Regions from separate parts of the Variovorax sp. V116 genome, predicted to be linked through region 2. Evidence: predicted binding sites of a transcription regulator. Region 2 holds the regulator's gene; the other holds the start of a gene.

What was found. Region 2 encodes sigma-54, which starts transcription at its own class of promoters, with help from an activator protein. Its sites were predicted from a motif close to TGGCANGNAANCTGCTTT; they were not measured.
Region 1: ACAM58_RS28985 (CmpA/NrtA family ABC transporter substrate-binding protein) is a predicted target of sigma-54. The motif match lies at 2,686-2,703, and genes of this name have one in related genera.

Annotation. Positions count from the first base shown of each region.
Region 1 is NZ_AP028662.1:634,805-640,113, forward strand. It holds gene ACAM58_RS28970 (M20 family metallopeptidase) at 1-427, shown strand, start outside; gene ACAM58_RS28975 (molybdopterin-dependent oxidoreductase) at 424-1,497, opposite strand; gene ACAM58_RS28980 (carbon-nitrogen hydrolase family protein) at 1,490-2,530, opposite strand; gene ACAM58_RS28985 (CmpA/NrtA family ABC transporter substrate-binding protein) at 2,753-4,114, shown strand; gene ntrB (nitrate ABC transporter permease) at 4,117-4,968, shown strand; gene ACAM58_RS28995 (ABC transporter ATP-binding protein) at 4,980-5,309, shown strand, end outside.
Region 2 is NZ_AP028661.1:635,734-641,042, reverse strand. It holds gene ACAM58_RS02970 (phospholipase D family protein) at 1-1,086, opposite strand, end outside; gene ACAM58_RS02965 (RNA polymerase factor sigma-54) at 1,097-2,689, opposite strand; gene lptB (LPS export ABC transporter ATP-binding protein) at 2,707-3,501, opposite strand; gene lptA (lipopolysaccharide transport periplasmic protein LptA) at 3,498-4,217, opposite strand; gene ACAM58_RS02950 (thiol:disulfide interchange protein DsbA/DsbL) at 4,411-5,058, opposite strand; gene ACAM58_RS02945 (SPOR domain-containing protein) at 5,204-5,309, opposite strand, start outside.

The DNA of each region.
Region 1 (5,309 bases), on a different replicon from region 2:
ATTGAGGTACGTCGTCGGCACCGACTGGGAAAACGCGCACCGGCACATCGAAGAGCACCTTGCCGCCAATGGGATCTCGTCCGTGAAGGTAACAGTGCAGCCCGCCGGAACCGCAACTCGCCTGGATCTGAATGATCCCTGGGTCGAATGGACACTTCGCTCCATCGAAGCGACCACGGGGAAGAAGCCTGCACTGCTGCCGAATATTGGCGGCACCGTTCCCAATGCTATCTTTGCTGAAACTCTTGACCTACCTACGGTATGGGTTCCCCATTCGTATGCTGCGTGCTCGCAGCATGCGCCGAACGAACACCTGTTGGGCTCGGTGGCGCGTGAGGCCTTGGCTGTGATGGCCGGAATTTGGTGGGATCTTGGAGACGACGGGGCCAACGTAGCTGCGTCGCGCAAATACCGAATTGAGGCTTAGGTTCCAGCGTCCGCTGTTTTAGCGTCCGGTAGAAGCCTTTCAATCTGGACCGAATGGGCCGCGCTTCGTGTTCCGCTTAATGGCTGCATCGATCCATCGGCGTCCCGCGCTCTCGCGATGATGCTCACCGGGCCGGCGGTTCGCGGCAGCGCAAGCGTCGCCGCGAACTGCTGCCATTCGAATTCCCGGCGCGGCCGGACCTCGGCCTCGTGCCAAGTTTCCCCATCATCAGCGCTGAGCGCCACGCCACCGATGCCGTTGTTGCTCCAGGCCCAGCCCTTGACTTCCACCGCATCTGTGGAGACGGTGTCGCCGGGTGCCGGATGGGTGATCATCGAATTAGGCTCGACAGCCCACACCGGTTCTCGATCGACTTTGCCTTCGTGCTCGCTGTCGCGGTTGTACCAAAGGGTCGTGAAGGGGGAGTCCGCACGCTGGCCTTGGACCGACAGCCGGCAGAGCCACTTCGTCATGTTGGTGCCGAACCAGCCTGGCACCACCAGGCGAACCGGGCCGCCCCGCTCGCGGGTCAGCGGTGCGCCATTCATCTCGTATGCCACGAGCACTTCGCGAGAAAGCGCTTTCGAGATCGGCAGATCCTTGCGATACCGATTCATGCTTCGGCCGCCGAACTCGCCGCTGTCCAGGCCGTCTGACCAGACATGGGTGGCACCCGTATCGAGCTGCGCGTGCTTGAGCAGCACGGCCAGCGGCACACCGGTCCAGCGGACGTTGCCTACGCGCCAGAGGTTGCCATCGGCCGGTACCAGCGGGCTGCCAAAGCACTCGTGAAAGGCGGTGACGGAGACGGAAGGCAGCCGCCTGAGATCGTCCAGCCCGATCGAGAAGGGCCTGCGGACGAGCCCGTCCACCTGCAGCCGCCAGCGGTTGACGTCGACTTCGACGGAGCCCATGTGGATGGTCTCGAAGAGCTGCGCATCGGAGGTGATGAAGTCGCGCAGCGCCGCAGGGGCGGGTGGCGGCTTCAGATGGAATCCGGGAGACCGGCCAATGATGACTGATCGCTCCGCGCCTTCAGGCAGCGGTGGCAGGAAATCGAGGCTATTCATCCAGGACCCCGGCAGTTATCTCATCGTCGAGCAGCCGCGGAAACTGCGGATCTGACGGTCCTGACCACGCGACCGGCTCATGGCGGCGGCGTTCGACACCCAGAGAGAAGACGTCGAATCGGTTGTAGTAGCCCACCACGTCATGGAACTGCTTCGGCTCGATGCACTTGTTCAGGTCGAACTCGGCGTAGGCGATCCCTTCTTCGTTCTGGAGCGTGTCGCCGATCTGCGTGCCGGTGGGGTCCACGAACATCGATGCGGCACGCGGCGTGCCGTCGACCACCTCTGCCACGCCCGGATCGCGATCCACCAGGAAGTCACGCATTGCCTTGTCCATGAAGCTCGCGCAGATGATCCCGAACGCCTTGGCTTCGAACGAGTGGGCGGACGCCCGGATGCGGTTCGCCGCCACGTTGTCGAAGTTTCCGCCGCCCGAGGGCTTCCGCGTGGGCCACATCGGCGGCCAGCTGGAGATATGAATCTGCTCTGCCTGCGCCATGAGCGAAAAGCGCGCGAGCGGGTTGGTGTTCTCGCCGCAGATCAAGCCGCCGATGCGTCCGAAGCGGGTCTCGGCGACGCGAAGTCCCTGTCCGTCGCCTGCCGCCCAGACCAGCTTCTCGTAGAAGGTCGGCACCAACTTGCGATGATGGTTGAGCAACTCGCCCGACTCGCCGATCAGGATGTTCGAGTTCCAGATGCAGCCGGCGCTCACGGTGCTGCGTTCACTGATGCCCATCGACACGCACACGCCAAAGCGCTTGGCGGCTGCGGCAATCAAGGCCACCTCGGGCCCCGGCACGTAGACGCTGTTCTCGACCATGGCCTCGAACAGATCGTGGTTGTAGATGGGCGCCCACAGGGCTGCCCACACCGGGAACGCCGGGATATACGTCTCCGGGAACGCGATCACCTGCGCGCCATGAAGGGCGGCCTCCTTGATGATGGACACGGCCTTTTCGGTCGTGGCGGTCTTGTCGAGCAGCACCGGCGCTGCGTGGGCGGCGGCAACCTTCACCCGGGGCAATGAACTCATGTCAGGTACTCGCTGTGCGTTGCTGAGGCCCACAGGATAGTTGCCGGTACAGCCGCACAGATGCTCGAAAAACGCAACAAGAGGTGCGTTTTTGCGGGCTCCACGGGGCCATGCAGGATATGTGCACAGCAGGTTGTGAATTTCCCGGCGGCTATTTGCACGGAACATGCTCACCATTGCCATGTCGCGGACCTGATCCGTTCAACCCAGCCTGGAGGGCCCATGGACCCATCGCACGAGTATGTTCGCCTTTCCCGCATCGGCCTCTGTGCATGCGGCAGTACCCACGGTGACGATGAGGAGTGCCTTGCGGAGAATCCGCCTGCGAATGCCGGCGACGCGCTGGCCGGCGCCATGGCCCAGGGCATGCTGCACGGCCTCTTTCCCGAGCGCGGCCTGCGGCGGGCATTCGTCAAGACGCTGGGGAGGGCAGGGGCGCTGGCCGCACTCACGGCACTCACGCCCCTGACCCAGCTTGCCGCCGTCGCGCAGGAGCGCAGCAGCAAGGGCGTGCCGGAGAAAAAGCGGCTCGCTGTCGGCTTCCTGCCCATCACCTGCGCAACGCCGCTGATCTATGCGGAGCAACTCGGACTCTTCCCGCGCGAGGGGCTGGAACTGAGCCTGCAGAAAGTCGCCGGAATCGCACTGATCCGCGACAAGATGGTCAACGGCGAACTGGACATCTCCCAGCAGGTGATGCCCGTTGCGCTGGCCATGTCCGCCGGCATCGGCGGCGCTCCCATTCCCACCCGTGTGATGACGGTGCTCAACCAGAACGGCAACTCGCTGGTCCTTGCGATGAAGCACAAGGACAACCGTGACCCGAAGAACTGGAAGGGCTTCAGGTTCGCCGTGCCGTTCGAGCAGTCCCATCAGATGCTCCAGCTGCGGCACTATCTCGCATCGGCAGGGCTGGACGCGGACCGCGACGTGTCCTACCGCGTCGTTCCTCCGTCCGAGTACGTCTCCAACCTGCGCGTGGGCAACATCGACGGTTTCTTCGGCGGCGAGCCAGGCGGCCAGCGTGCCGTGTACGAAGGGGCGGGTTTCATTCACCTGGTCTCGAGCGAGATCTGGCCGGAACATCCTTGTTGCTCGGTGACGGCAACCGAGGCCTGGATCAAGGCCCATCCGAACAGCTTCATGGCCGCCTACCGCGCGATCATCGCGGCGAGCCTGCATGTGTCCGAGCCTGCCAATCGCGCGGGGATGGCCAAGATCCTTGCCCAGCCGCAGTATCTCAATCAACCCGAAACGGTCGTGGACCAGGTTCTCACCGGTAGGTATGCCGACGGCCTTGGCAACGTGAAGACGCTGCCGCGTCGCATCGACTTTCAGCCCTTTCCTCACTACTCGAGCGCGGTCTGGCTCCTGACCCAGATGCGCCGATGGAACATGATCAAGGAGGACCTGGACTACAAGGGGCTTGCTCGCCAGGTCATGCTGGCCACCGATGCAAAGCGCCTCATCGAGGAGCGCGGCGGCAGGGCACCGGAGGTCGGGTTCCGCAAGGAAACCATCTTGGGCAAGAGCTTCGACTCCGAGCATCCCGCCGAATATCTGAAATCGCTGGGCAGGGCCTGACCATGCAGGGCGCGATCTCGACCTCACGCTCCTGGCTGGCCACCTTGGCGATCGGCCTGCTCTTGCTGGCCGTCTGGCAGGCACTCGCCTCCACCGGCGGCGGCAGCGCGCCGGCCGAGCTTTCGGACTACGACAAGCTGATGGGCAAGAGCCCCGGCGCATCCGTGGAGCGCTCGGCCATTCCGACCCCAGTCGACGTGTTCAAGCGCGCCGGCGAACTGTTTGCGGATCCATTCCGCCGCAACGGCGAGAACGACCTCGGCATTGCCTGGCACCTGCTCGATTCGCTCAGGCGCGTGTTCAGCGGCTACGCGATGGCCGTGCTGGTCGGTGTCCCCTTGGGCTTCTTGCTGGGACTGGTGCCATGGCTGGGCCAGGCGCTGAATCCTTTCATCCAGCTGCTGCGGCCCGTCTCGCCCATGGCCTGGATGCCGCTCGCGCTCTACACGCTGAAGGACAGCGGCGCCTCGGCGATCTTCATCATCTTCATCTGTTCGATCTGGCCCATCCTGATCAACACCCTGTACAGCACCGCGAGCGTGCGCCAGGACTGGACCAACGTCGGCCGCGTCATCGGACTCACGCCGCTGGAGCGGGCGCGCAAGATCGTCTTTCCGGCGGCGGTTCCCATGATCCTCACGGGCATGCGCATCTCGATCGGCATCGCGTGGCTGGTGATCGTGGCGGCGGAAATGGTGGTGGGCCAGAGCGGCATCGGCTTCTTCGTGTGGAACGAATGGAACAACCTGCAGATCTCCAGCATCATCGTCGCCATCGTGATGATCGGCATTGTCGGCCTGGTGCTCGACCAGTTGCTCGGCGCATTGATGAAGCAGCTGAGCTTCCGCGAATGAAAGGGCAGACGATGTTGCGGCCAACTTTCCCGACCGTTTCGACGGCCTCGACCGCCGCGCCTGGATTCCTGCGCGTTTGCGGTGTGCGGCAGACCTTCAGCACGCCCAAGGGCGACTTTCCTGCGCTCAGCGAGATCAACCTGGAGATCCGCAGAGGCGAGTTCGTCGCCCTGATCGGCCATTCTGGTTGCGGCAAATCGACGTTGCTCAATCTTCTCGCGGGACTGGCATCGCCGACCGCGGGAACCGTCTCCTGCGATGGGGAGGTGATCCGTGGGCCAGGACCTCGGCGGGCGATGGTGTTCCAGAACCATTCTCTCCTGCCCTGGCTCAGCTGCTTC
Region 2 (5,309 bases):
GCGGATTTCGCGCATCACTTCGAGCCCCGCCTTGCCCGGAATCAGGTAGGGCGAGACGATGGTCACCTCGGAGCGCGCGCGGCGCATCTGCTCGACCACGTTGTAGCGCACGCTGTCGACGTCGAGCAGCGGCACGCCGCCGTACGAGGCGGTCTTGCCGATCACGCGCTCGGGCGAATCGGCATACGCCTCGGCCAGCGTCCAGATCAGGTCGAGCTTGCCGGCATCCAGGTCTTCGGCGATCGGGCTGTAGCCGAGCAGGTCGTTGGGCGCGGGCCGGGGCGGCGGCGGCGTGGTGTCCGGGCCGGTGGCGGTGTCGAAGCGCTTCTGCAGCTCGTCACGTGTCAGTGTGCTGGCCACCACCGACCGGACCGGCCGCACATAGACGCTGTTCCAGTACTGGTCGAACAGCGCGCCCAGGCGCGGAATCAGCGCGCCGGCGACGAAGGTGTCGAGATCGAGAAAATTCTCGCCCGCCGTGCGCCTGAAATACTGGTTGCCGATGTTGCGCCCGCCCGCCACCGCCATCGCGCCATCGGCGATGAAGAGCTTGTTGTGCATGCGCCGGTTGACGCGGCTGAAGTCGAACAGCGAGGCGGTGAAGCGCCTGAGCAGGCTGCCGCGCCCGGCCGGAAAGGGATTGAACAGGCGCAGCTCGACATTCGGCGTGGCGGCCAGGCCGAGCAGCAGCTCGTCCTCGCCCGAAGTGTAGAGATCGTCCATCAGGAGCCGCACGCGCACGCCGCGCCGGGCCGCGTCGCGCAGCGTGCGCAGCAGGTAGCGGCCGGTCTCGTCGTTCTCGATCTGGTAGTACTGCACGTCGAGCGTGCGCTGGGCGCGCCGCGCGAGCTGGATGCGGGTGTCGAAGGCAAAGTCGCCGCCCGGCATCAGGCGGAAGCCGCTCAGGTCGGGGTCGGGCTGCGAGGCCTGCGCGATCTTGCCGAGCGCGGTGTCGGCCGAGGCGGCCATGGCCCGGGTGGCCGGGCGCGGCGCCTCGTCGGGCAGGGTGGCGCAGCCGGCGAACAGCAGCACCGCCGCCATGGCGAAGACCCATTGCCCACAGCGCGACAGCAGGCGACGGGCCATCGGCGGCTTTCTACAGCGCCTTGCGGAGGTTGGCGGGCGCGATGCGCAGGGCCTCGCGGTACTTGGCCACGGTGCGGCGCGCGCACTCGATGCCCTGCTCCTTGAGCATCTCGGAGATCTGGCTGTCGGACAGCGGCTTCTTGATGCTCTCGGAGCTCACGAACTGCTTGATCAGCGCGCGCACCGCGGTGCTCGATGCATTGCCGCCGGTCTCGGTGCCGAGCGCCGAGCCGAAGAAGTACTTGAGCTCGACCGTGCCGAAAGGCGTGGACATGTACTTGGCCGTGGTCACGCGCGAGATGGTCGATTCGTGCAGGCCGAGTTCGTCGGCAATCTCGCGCAGCACCAGTGGTCGCATCGCGAGCTCGCCGTGCACGAAGAAGCTCTTCTGCCGCTCGACGATGGCGTTGCTCACGCGCAGGATGGTGTCGAAGCGCTGCTGGATGTTCTTGATGAACCAGCGTGCCTCCTGCAGCCGCTGCGACAGCGCCTGGCTGCCCTCGCCCTTGTGCGACTTGAGCGCGCCGGCATAGATGTCGTGCACGCGCAGCCGCGGCATCACCTCGGGGTTGAGCATGACGCGGAACTTGGCATTGGTGCCGCGGCCGATCTTGGTGACGATCACGTCGGGAATCACGATGTTGCGCTCGACATCGACAAAACGGCGGCCCGGCTTGGGCTCCAGGCGCGAGATGACCTGCAGCGCCGAGCGCACCAGCTCTTCGTTGGTGCGCGTGAGCGTGGCCAGGCGCTTGAAGTCGCGCCGCGCGAGCAGCTCCATCGGCTGCTTGCAGATCGCGATGGCGGTCTTGCGCACCAGCGCCTGTTCCTCGGTCTCGCTTTCGCTGGCGAGCGCGCGCAGCTGGATGCAAAGGCATTCGCCCAGGTCGCGCGCGCCGACGCCGGCCGGCTCCAGGCTCTGCAGCAGGCCGAGCGCCACCTGGAAGTGGTGCACCAGCTCGTCGAACTGGTCGTTGTCGTCGCCCGCGAGGCCCGAGGCCAGCGCCGGCAGCGAATCCTCCAGGTAGCCGTCGTCGTTGAGCGATTCGATCAGGAAGCGCAGCGCGGCGCTGTCGTTCTCGTTCAGCCGCAGGCTCAGCGCCTGCCGGTGCAGGAAGGACTGCAGCGACTCCTGGCTGCGCGCGAGCTCAGTGGCGTCGGCACGCTCGTCGTCGCCCAGGTTGTTCTGGCGCGCGGGGGCATCGCTGCCCCATTCGCTGTCGTCCGGCGCCATGTCGACGGTGCCGTCGCCTTCCCAGTCGGGCTCGCGCTCGGTGGCGTCGGCGGCAGGAACCTCGGACTCGGCCGTGGAGGCGGTTTCGCTCGAAGTGCTGGTCGTGCTGCTGGCCGGGGCCGAGCTGAATTCGCCCTCGGCGGCTTCACCGGCCTCGTCGCGCGGCACCGGCGTGTCGATGGCGTCGAGCCCGAATTCCTCGCGCGCGGCTTCTTCCGCGGTGCGTTCGAGGAACGGGTTCTCGTCCAGCATCTGCTCCACTTCCTGGCTCAGTTCGAGCGTGGACAGCTGCAGCAGCCGGATCGACTGCTGCAGCTGGGGCGTGAGCGCCAGGTGCTGCGAAACGCGAAGGGACAGCCCTTGCTTCATGGAGACCGACTCCTCCCTTACATCCGGAAGTGCTCGCCGAGGTACACCCTGCGTACTTCGGCGTTGTCGACGATCTCCGAGGGTGTGCCTTGTGCCAGCACATGCCCGTCGCTGATGATGAACGCGTGATCGCAGATGCCCAGCGTCTCACGCACGTTGTGGTCGGTGATGAGCACGCCGATGCCGCGCTCCTTCAGGAAGCTGATGATCCGCTGGATCTCGATCACCGCGATCGGGTCGATGCCGGCAAAGGGCTCGTCCAGCAGGATGAAGCGCGGCTGCGTGGCCAGCGCGCGGGCGATCTCGACCCGGCGCCGTTCGCCGCCCGAGAGCGCGAGCGCGGGCGAATCGCGAAGATGGTCCACCCGCAGGTCGGCCAGCAGGCCGGAGAGGCGCTCCTCGATGCGCTGCTTGGTCAGTGGCGCGGGCTTGCCGCTGGCGTCGGGCTCGCGCTGGAGCTCGAGCACGGCGCGCACGTTTTCCTCGACCGTGAGCTTGCGGAAGATGGAGGCTTCCTGCGGCAGGTAGCTCAGGCCCATGCGCGCGCGCCGGTGGATCGGCATGTGGGCGATGGGCTCGCCGTCGATGGTGATCTCGCCCGCATCGGCCCGCACCAGCCCCACGATCATGTAGAACGAAGTGGTCTTGCCGGCGCCGTTGGGGCCGAGCAGCCCGACGACTTCGCCCTTTTGCACGTCGAGCGAGACATCCCGCACGACCTTGCGGCTGCCGTAGCTCTTCTGCAGGCCGCGCACCACCAGGCGGCTGCCCGGCGTGCCGTCGGCGTTCTGGGTTCCAGCGGCTTCGATCACTTGCGCCTTTCCCCGTCGCCGCCCAGCGTGGTGCTCGAGCGCAGGCCGGCACCGGGTGCCGGCTGGGGCGCGGCCGCCGCCGGCGCGGCCCGTCCGCCGGCGGGCGCCGAGGCCCCGGGCGCCGGCGCGGTGGCGCTCTTGGGCGTGAGGATGGTCCGCACGCGTCCGCCTGGGGGTGCGTTCACGCCCGTGTTGGGCGGCACGGTGGAACCGTTGACCGTGTAGGTGTCGTTGCTCTGGTCGTAGACGATGAGCGCGCCGGTGCTCTCGTCGTTGGGCGTGGCGCCGATCAGCCGGCGCATGACGGCATTGCGGATGAACTTGACGTTGTCGGCGCGGCTGTCGTATTCGATGACCTCGGATTCGCCCTCGATCCACTCGTCGGGCGCATTGCGCTTCTGCTTGTAGTAGGCCCTTTTGCCGGGCGCCGCCGTGACCACGCCGTACTGGTAGCCCTCGGCGTCCTGGCGCACGTCGATGCGCGCGCCGCGGATGATGATCGTGCCCTTGGTGACCAGCACGTTGCCCGTGAACACGCTCGTCTGCTTGAGGTCGTCGTAGCGCATCGCATCGGATTCGATGTTCATCGGCTTGCTGCGGTCGGCGGTCTCGGCCAGCGCGCCCGAGGCCAGGCCGGCCAGCAGCAGCGCGCCGGCGGCCAGGCGGCGGATTCGGCGAACGAAGGGGGTGGTGTGGGGATAGGAGGGCAATGTCATAGAGGCACGAAACTTGCTCTGAACCATTGTATGCGGCGGATCAGCACCAGCCACCAACGCCGATGAAAAAGGCCCGCCGAAGCGGGCCGGTGTCCCCATCGGGAGACACCGCGGAACCGGCTTCGCCGGGCCGCAGGTGCCGCCCCTGCAAGGGGTGGGCGCAGCGGACACGAAGTGCCGCGCAGCCTGGGGGTTAGCCCTTTTTCGCTTCGCCGATCAGGTAGTTGGTGACCTGCAGCGCCTTGGTCATGTTGCCGGCCAGTTCGCCGTCCACGTACCAGCGCCCGTTCACGGCCAGCGCCGGCACGCCGGCCACCTTGTAGGCGTCGGTCAGCTGCGCGGCGCGCTTGGCCTTGCTGGCCACGCCGAAGGAGGTGAAGACTTCCTTGAACTTGGCGCCGTCCAGGCCGTTGGCCCCGGCCCAGGCAATGATGTTGGCGTCGCCGTTCACGTTCTGGCGCTGCTTGTGGATGGCGTCGAAGACCTTGGGCTGGAATTCGTCGACCTTGCCCATGGCTTCGAGCGCGTAGTACAGGCGCTGCTTGGCCTCGACGTCGTTGCCCACGAAGGGCACGGGCACGCGGCGGAACGCCACTTCCTTGGGCACCGTCTTGAGCCAGGCTTCCAGCTGCGGCTCGAAGTCGTTGCAGTGCGGGCAGTTGTACGAGAAGAACTCGATCACCTCGACCTTGCCCGCCGGCGCGTCGACCGGCACGCGCTTGTCGAGCACCAGGTACTCGGTGCCGGCCTTGGGCGCGCGCGCCTGGGCGTGCGCGGTGTTGCCAGCCAGCGAAAGCAGGCCCAGCGAGGTGGCGGCCAGCGAAAAGTCACGACGTTTCATTGAAAGAGTTCTCCTGTTGGGTACGGCAGTACTGAGCCGGCGCGCCGCGCGGAGTTCCCGCGTGCGGCATGCCCAGGACGATCCTGGCGGCGGCCCATGCCGCGCGGCGAAGCTTAAAGAATATCCGCGGCGCCTGCCGGCAGGCTCAGCGCTGCACGCGCACGAGCGCCGATTCGAGGCCGCCGCTGTCGAGCCGCTCCTTCAGGCGATCGGCCTCGTCCTTCTTGTTGAACGGGCCCGCGCGCACCCGG